Regions from separate parts of the Serratia entomophila genome, predicted to be linked through region 3. Evidence: predicted binding sites of a transcription regulator. Region 3 holds the regulator's gene; each other region holds the start of a gene.
The links. Region 3 encodes PurR, which represses purine synthesis genes. Its sites were predicted from a motif close to CANGCAAACGTTTGCNTG; they were not measured.

Region 1: a site for PurR is predicted at 857-874, ahead of guaB (IMP dehydrogenase). Genes of this name have one in related genera too.
Region 2: a site for PurR is predicted at 924-941, ahead of KHA73_RS23395 (nucleobase:cation symporter-2 family protein). Genes of this name have one in related genera too.

Annotation. Positions count from the first base shown of each region.
Region 1 is NZ_CP082787.1:3,725,505-3,727,775, reverse strand. Features, by position in the region: gene xseA (exodeoxyribonuclease VII large subunit) at 1-765, opposite strand, end outside; gene guaB (IMP dehydrogenase) at 936-2,271, shown strand, end outside.
Region 2 is NZ_CP082787.1:4,896,478-4,898,748, reverse strand. Features, by position in the region: gene gltS (sodium/glutamate symporter) at 1-754, opposite strand, end outside; gene KHA73_RS23395 (nucleobase:cation symporter-2 family protein) at 995-2,271, shown strand, end outside.
Region 3 is NZ_CP082787.1:2,275,653-2,277,923, forward strand. Features, by position in the region: gene punR (DNA-binding transcriptional activator PunR) at 1-636, shown strand, start outside; gene purR (HTH-type transcriptional repressor PurR) at 633-1,658, opposite strand; gene cydH (cytochrome bd-I oxidase subunit CydH) at 1,983-2,072, shown strand; gene KHA73_RS11190 (C40 family peptidase) at 2,216-2,271, opposite strand, start outside.

The DNA.
Region 1 (2,271 bases), 1.4 Mb from region 3:
GGTAGGGGCGCGCAGATCGGCGACAAAATCGGCGATGGTCACGTCGGTCTCATGGCCGACGGCGCTGACGATCGGAATGCGGCTGGCGAAGATTGCCCGCGCCACCCGCTCGTCGTTGAAGCTCCACAGGTCTTCCAGCGAACCGCCGCCGCGGCCGACGATCAGCACGTCGCACTCGTCGCGGCGGTTGGCGGTTTCGATGGCGCGCACGATCTGCAGCGGCGCTTCCGCACCCTGCACCGAAGTGGGGTAGATAACGATCGGCAGTGAAGGATCGCGCCGTTGCAGCACCTGCAGGATATCGTGCAGCGCAGCGCCGCTGGCGGAGGTGATCACCCCGACGCGCCTGGCCGGGGCGGGCAGCGGCTGCTTGAACTGCTGGTCGAACAGCCCTTCGGCGCTCAGGCGCTGCTTCAACTGCTCGAACTGCTGCTGCAGCAGGCCGTCGCCGGCGGGCTGCATGCTTTCGGCGATCAGCTGGTAATCGCCGCGCGGTTCGTACAGCGTGATGCTGGCGCGCACCAGCACCTGCTGGCCGTTCTGCGGCCGGAAGGTGGTGCGGCGATTGCTGTTGCGGAACATCGCACAGCGCACCTGCGCGCGATCGTCTTTCAGGGTGAAATACCAGTGGCCGGAGGCCGGCTGGGAGAAGTTGGAGATCTCGGCGGAGAGCCAAATCTGCCCCATTTCCATTTCCAGCAGCTGTCGAACCGTCTGATTCAGGCGGCTTACGGTAAAAATGGGCGGTGAGGTAGGTAGCGACATGTGACCCAGATCAAATTTCAAAACAACCACTTAATTGGTCGATACTACATGCCTGAAAAAGGTAATCAAGAGTTTTTGCAAGAAAGTGCTGGAGGCAACCGATTACGCTCTGTATAATGCCGCGGCAATATTTTATCTTTTTCACAGCCCACCCTGGTGAGATATTGCCCATGCTACGTATCGCAAAAGAAGCTCTGACGTTTGACGACGTTCTCCTGGTTCCAGCCCACTCCACGGTTCTGCCTAACACTGCAGAGCTCGGCACTCAACTGACCAAAAATATCCGCCTGAATATCCCTATGCTGTCCGCAGCCATGGATACCGTGACCGAATCCGGCCTGGCCATCGCGCTGGCGCAGGAAGGCGGCCTGGGCTTCATTCACAAAAACATGTCCATCGAGCGCCAGGCTGAAGAAGTCAGCCGGGTGAAGAAACATGAAAGCGGCGTAGTCACCGACCCGCAGACCGTTACCCCCGCCACCACCCTGAAAGAAGTGAAAGAGCTGACCGCCCGCAACGGTTTCGCCGGCTACCCGGTCGTGACCGAAGAAAACGAACTGGTCGGCATCATCACCGGCCGCGACGTGCGCTTCGTGACCGATCTGAACCAGCCGGTTACCGCAGTGATGACGCCGAAAGGGCGTCTGGTCACGGTGAAAGAGGGTGAAGCGCGTGAAGTGGTGCTGCAGCGCATGCACGAAAAACGCGTTGAGAAAGCGCTGGTGGTGGACGACAGCTTCCACCTGCTGGGCATGATCACCGTTAAAGACTTCCAGAAAGCGGAACGCAAACCGAACGCCTGTAAAGACGAACACGGCCGCCTGCGCGTAGGCGCGGCGGTGGGCGCGGGCGCCGGCAACGAAGAGCGCGTTGACGCGCTGGTCGCCGCCGGCGTGGACGTGCTGCTGATCGACTCCTCCCACGGCCACTCCGAAGGCGTGTTGCAGCGCATTCGCGAAACCCGCGCCAAATACCCGGACCTGGAAATCGTCGGCGGCAACGTCGCTACCGCAGCGGGCGCCAAAGCGCTGGCTGAAGCCGGCGTGAGCGCGGTGAAAGTGGGCATCGGCCCCGGCTCCATCTGCACCACCCGCATCGTGACCGGCGTGGGCGTACCGCAGATCACCGCCATCGCCGACGCGGTTGAAGCGCTGGAAGGCACCGGCATCCCGGTTATCGCCGACGGCGGCATTCGCTTCTCCGGCGACATCGCCAAGGCTATCGCGGCCGGCGCATCCTGCGTGATGGTTGGTTCCATGCTGGCGGGCACCGAAGAATCCCCGGGCGAAATCGAGCTGTATCAGGGCCGTTCGTTCAAATCCTACCGCGGCATGGGCTCGCTGGGCGCGATGTCCAAAGGCTCTTCCGACCGTTACTTCCAGACTGATAACGCCGCCGACAAGCTGGTGCCGGAAGGCATCGAAGGCCGCGTGGCTTACAAAGGCATGCTGAAAGCCATCGTGCACCAGCAGATGGGCGGCCTGCGCTCCTGCATGGGCCTGACCG
Region 2 (2,271 bases), 2.4 Mb from region 3:
GCACGCAGACGAAATTGGGCAGCTCAAACACCGTGCCGTTCAGCAGGCCGGAGATCAGCTGCCCCAGACTCAGGCAGATGGCGATCATGGCGATGGTTTCAATCATCACCAGCGAGGTGATCAGGCGGCCGCTTTCCGGTTTTTCAAAGCCGCTCGGCTGCACGCTGTCCTCCGGCGTACCTTCCGGCGTGGAGGAGTGCTTAACCAGATAACGCGCCACCGGCCCGCCGATCAGGCCGCCCAGCACCAGGCCGAAGGTGGCGCAGGCCATGGCGACTTCCGTTGCGTTTTCAAAGCCGTAGCGCTCAATGAACAGCTTGCTCCAGGCCGCGCCGGTGCCATGGCCGCCGGAGAGGGTGATAGAACCGGCGATCAGGCCCATCAACGGGTCCAGGCCCAGCATTTTCGCCATGCCAATGCCGATGGCGTTCTGCACCAGCAGCAACCCCAGCACCACAAACAGGAACACCATCAGCGCCTTGCCGCCGGCGCGCAAACGCGCCAGGTTGGCGTTCAGACCGATTGTGGCGAAGAAGGCCAGCATCAACGGATCCTTCAGCGACATATCGAAGCTGATTTCCCAGTTGGCGAACTTTTTCATGGCTAACAGCAGGAGGGCCACCAGCAGACCACCGGCGACCGGTGCGGGAATGGTGTATTTTCTCAGCAACGGGATGCTTTTGACGCACTTGCCCCCAAGGAGCAGAACCAGCGTTGCCGCGACTAACGTGCCATAAGTATCAAGATGAAACATCCAGGTACTCCCTGTGAGGATAAATATCCAATAGAAAATAATAAGTTATAGAAAACCACTTAGTTTTTAAACTTGATGAATGCGGGATTAGAAGGAAAAAACGCTGCGAAGACAAGAAAAAATGAATAAAAATGCGACATAAATGCGAAAGAACCTAACAGAATATTTGGGCGCAACCGTTTGCTTTTGCGGGGCGGATCATTAAAATGCCCTCTTTGCCGTTTCTGGAAACGCCACACCATGACCCTGTCATCCTCTGAGCTTGATGCCGTGCAAAAAGCCGCCGCCACGCCCCGCGCCAGTGAACTGATTTATCGCCTGGAAGATCGCCCGCCGCTGCCGCAAACGCTGTTTGCCGCCGGTCAGCATCTGCTGGCGATGTTCGTGGCGGTGATCACCCCGGCCCTGTTGATCTGCCAGGCCCTGGGCCTGCCGGCGCAGGATACCCAGCACATCATCAGCATGTCGTTGTTCGCTTCCGGTCTGGCTTCCATTCTGCAAATCAAAACCTGGGGGCCGGTCGGCTCCGGGCTGCTGTCGATTCAGGGTACCAGCTTCAACTTCGTATCGCCGTTGATCATGGGCGGTTTGGCGCTGAAAAACGGCGGCGCCGACGTGCCGACCATGATGGCCGCGCTGTTCGGCACGCTGATGGTCGCCTCCTGCACCGAGATCCTGCTGTCGCGGGTGCTGCACCTGGCGCGCCGCGTCATCACCCCGCTGGTCTCCGGCATCGTGGTGATGATTATCGGGCTGTCGCTGATTCAGGTCGGGCTGACGTCGATCGGCGGCGGCTATGCCGCGATGAACGGGGGCAGCTTCGGCTCACCGAAAAACCTGCTGCTGGCCGGCGCGGTACTGGTGGTGATTATCCTGCTGAACCGCCAGCGCAACCCTTACCTGCGCGTTGCCTCGCTGGTGATCGCCATGGCGGTCGGCTACCTGCTGGCCTGGGCGATGGACATGCTGCCTGCGGGCCAACCGGCGCCGCAAACGGCGGCGATCACCCTCCCAACGCCGCTGTACTACGGCCTGGGCTTTGACTGGAACCTGCTGCTGCCGCTGATGCTGATCTTTATGGTCACTTCGCTGGAAACCATCGGCGACATCACCGCCACGTCCGACGTCTCCGAGCAGCCGGTCAGCGGCCCGCTGTACATGAAGCGCCTGAAAGGCGGCGTGCTGGCCAACGGCCTGAACTCGATGCTGTCCGCGGTGTTCAACACCTTCCCCAACTCCTGTTTCGGCCAGAATAACGGCGTGATCCAGCTGACCGGCGTCGCCAGCCGCTACGTCGGCTTTGTGGTGGCGCTGATGCTGATCGCATTGGGGTTGTTCCCGGCGGTGGCCGGCTTCGTGCAACACATCCCCGAGCCGGTGCTCGGCGGCGCCACCATCGTGATGTTCGGCACCATCGCCGCCTCCGGGGTGCGCATCGTGTCGCGCGAACGCCTGAACCGCCGCGCCATCATGATCATGGCGCTGTCGCTGGCCGTCGGCATGGGCGTGTCCCAACA
Region 3 (2,271 bases):
CCGCAGCGCTGCCGCCAGCTGGTGCTGGACTTTTATCGGCACTTTCCCGACGTGGAACTGCAGGTTCAGCCGGAGGTATTCAACGGCGTGTGGGATGCGCTGGTCGATGGGCGGGCGGAGATGGCGATCGGTGCGACGCGCGCGGTGCCGGTCGGCGGCGGTTTTGCCTTCCGCGATATGGGGTATATGAACTGGCTGTGCGTGGCCAGCCCAGGGCACCCGCTGGCGCAGTTGGCCGGCCCGCTGCATGACGACCAGCTGCGGCCCTATCCCTCGCTGTGCCTGGAAGATACCTCGCGCAACCTGCCGAAGCGCGTAACCTGGACGCTGGATAACCAGCGGCGGCTGGTGGTGCCGGATTGGGTTTCGGCGCTGGATTGCCTGTGCGCCGGGCTGTGCGTCGGCATGATGCCGGCCCACCGGGTTTTGCCGTTGGTGCAGCGGGGCGAACTGGTGGCGCTGCAGCTGCAGCAGCCGTTTCCCGCCAGCCCCTGCTGCCTGACCTGGCAGCAGGATAAACCCTCACCGGCGATGGCCTGGCTGCTGGAATATCTGGGGGACAGTGAAACCCTGAACCAAGAGTGGCTGGGTGAAACGCTGCCGGAAGCCGCGCGGGCTCCCGGCAGCGGCGATTAGCGGCGGTAGTCGATGAACGGACCGTCGGCGACCGAACGGCGCTCGATCAGCTTCGGATGCACCTCTATCACCTGCGACTCTTCGCGCTTGCTGATGATGCGATCCAGCAGCATGGTGAAGGCCATTTCGCCCAAACGCTCCTTGGGCTGGTGGATAGTGGTCAGCGCCGGGGTGAAGTAGCGGGCGTTGCGCACGTTGTCGTAGCCGATCACCGAAATATCCTGCGGCACCCGCAGGCCCAATTCGTCGGCGGCGCAGATGGCGCCCATCGCCATGATGTCGCCGCCGCAGAACACCGCGGTCGGGCGCTGTTTTTGCGACAGGATCTGATGCATCGCCTTGTAACCGGATTCCGGTTCGAAGTCGCCCTGGACTATCCATTCGTCGCGCACCTCGATATTGGCTTCCTGCATCGCCTTCAGGAAGCCCTGATGGCGGCCGCCGCCGGTGTTGCGCGCCAGCTGGCCGGGAATGGCGCCGATATCGCGATGGCCGCGTTCGATCAGATAACGGCCGGCCAGGTAGCCGCCTTCGAAGGCGTTATCGATGATGGTGTCGGTAAAGTCACCGCGCGCCGCGCCCCAGTCCATCACCACCATTGGGATATTGCGGTAGTCTTCCAGCATGCCCAGCAGTTGGTCCGGGTATTCCGAGCACATCACCAGCAGCCCGTCGACGCGTTTTTGCGCCAGCATCGCCAGGTAGGCGCGCTGCTTGTCCAGGTTGTTGTGCGAGTTGCACAGGATCAGCGTATAGCCCTTGCTGTAGCAGCTGTTTTCCACCGCCTCAATCACTTCGGCAAAGTAGGGCGCCTCGCTCGAGGTGGCCAGCAGGCCGATCGACTTGGTGTGATTGACCTTCAGGCTGCGCGCTACGGCGCTCGGTGAGTAATGCAGTTCTTTGATTGCGGCCCACACGGCCGCTTTGGTCTCTTCGGCGACGAAACGAGTCTTATTGATGACGTGCGAAACGGTGGTGGTGGAAACGCCAGCGCGTTTGGCCACATCTTTAATCGTTGCCATGTAAGAAATGACTCCTGAACTTACATGTTGCAGCATGTAAGTGTGATGTTAATCGTTTGCCTGCGTAGATCCTCCTCCAGAGAAGCGAAAACTGAGTTTTTAGTGTATTGAAGTCGTCAGCGCTTGGTCAGGAGGGGCATTGTTGCCGGTACGCAGTTGTGAACTGCGAATTTTGTCGCATATTGAGCAAAAGGGGAAGAGGTAATCGGTATTATAAACAGGGAAATGATAACAAGATTTTATTGGCGAACTGTGGGAAAATGATTTGACGTACTAATTGTGCGCCTTTTATCCTTGGGAAAGCCTATCTGAGAAGGAGTAGTAATGGATACCGATCTGAAGATGTCGCTGTTCACCACCCTGTGTGCGCTGGCCGTGATCATTGCCTTCAGCTTCACCGCCGCGTTGAACTGAATCCCCGGCATTAAAAAGGCGCAGCTTGCTGCGCCTCGTCGCTCTCCCCGGCGGTTATCCGCGTTTTTCTGCAGCACAGGTCCGGTACGCCAACGCCCGGAGGTTCTCCAGGCATTTCGGTCGCGTATCGCGCCAGCCTGGTATTAGCGGATGGTTTTCGGCGTCACTACCCGGCGGGCGCCGATGTAGTGGTTCTGCC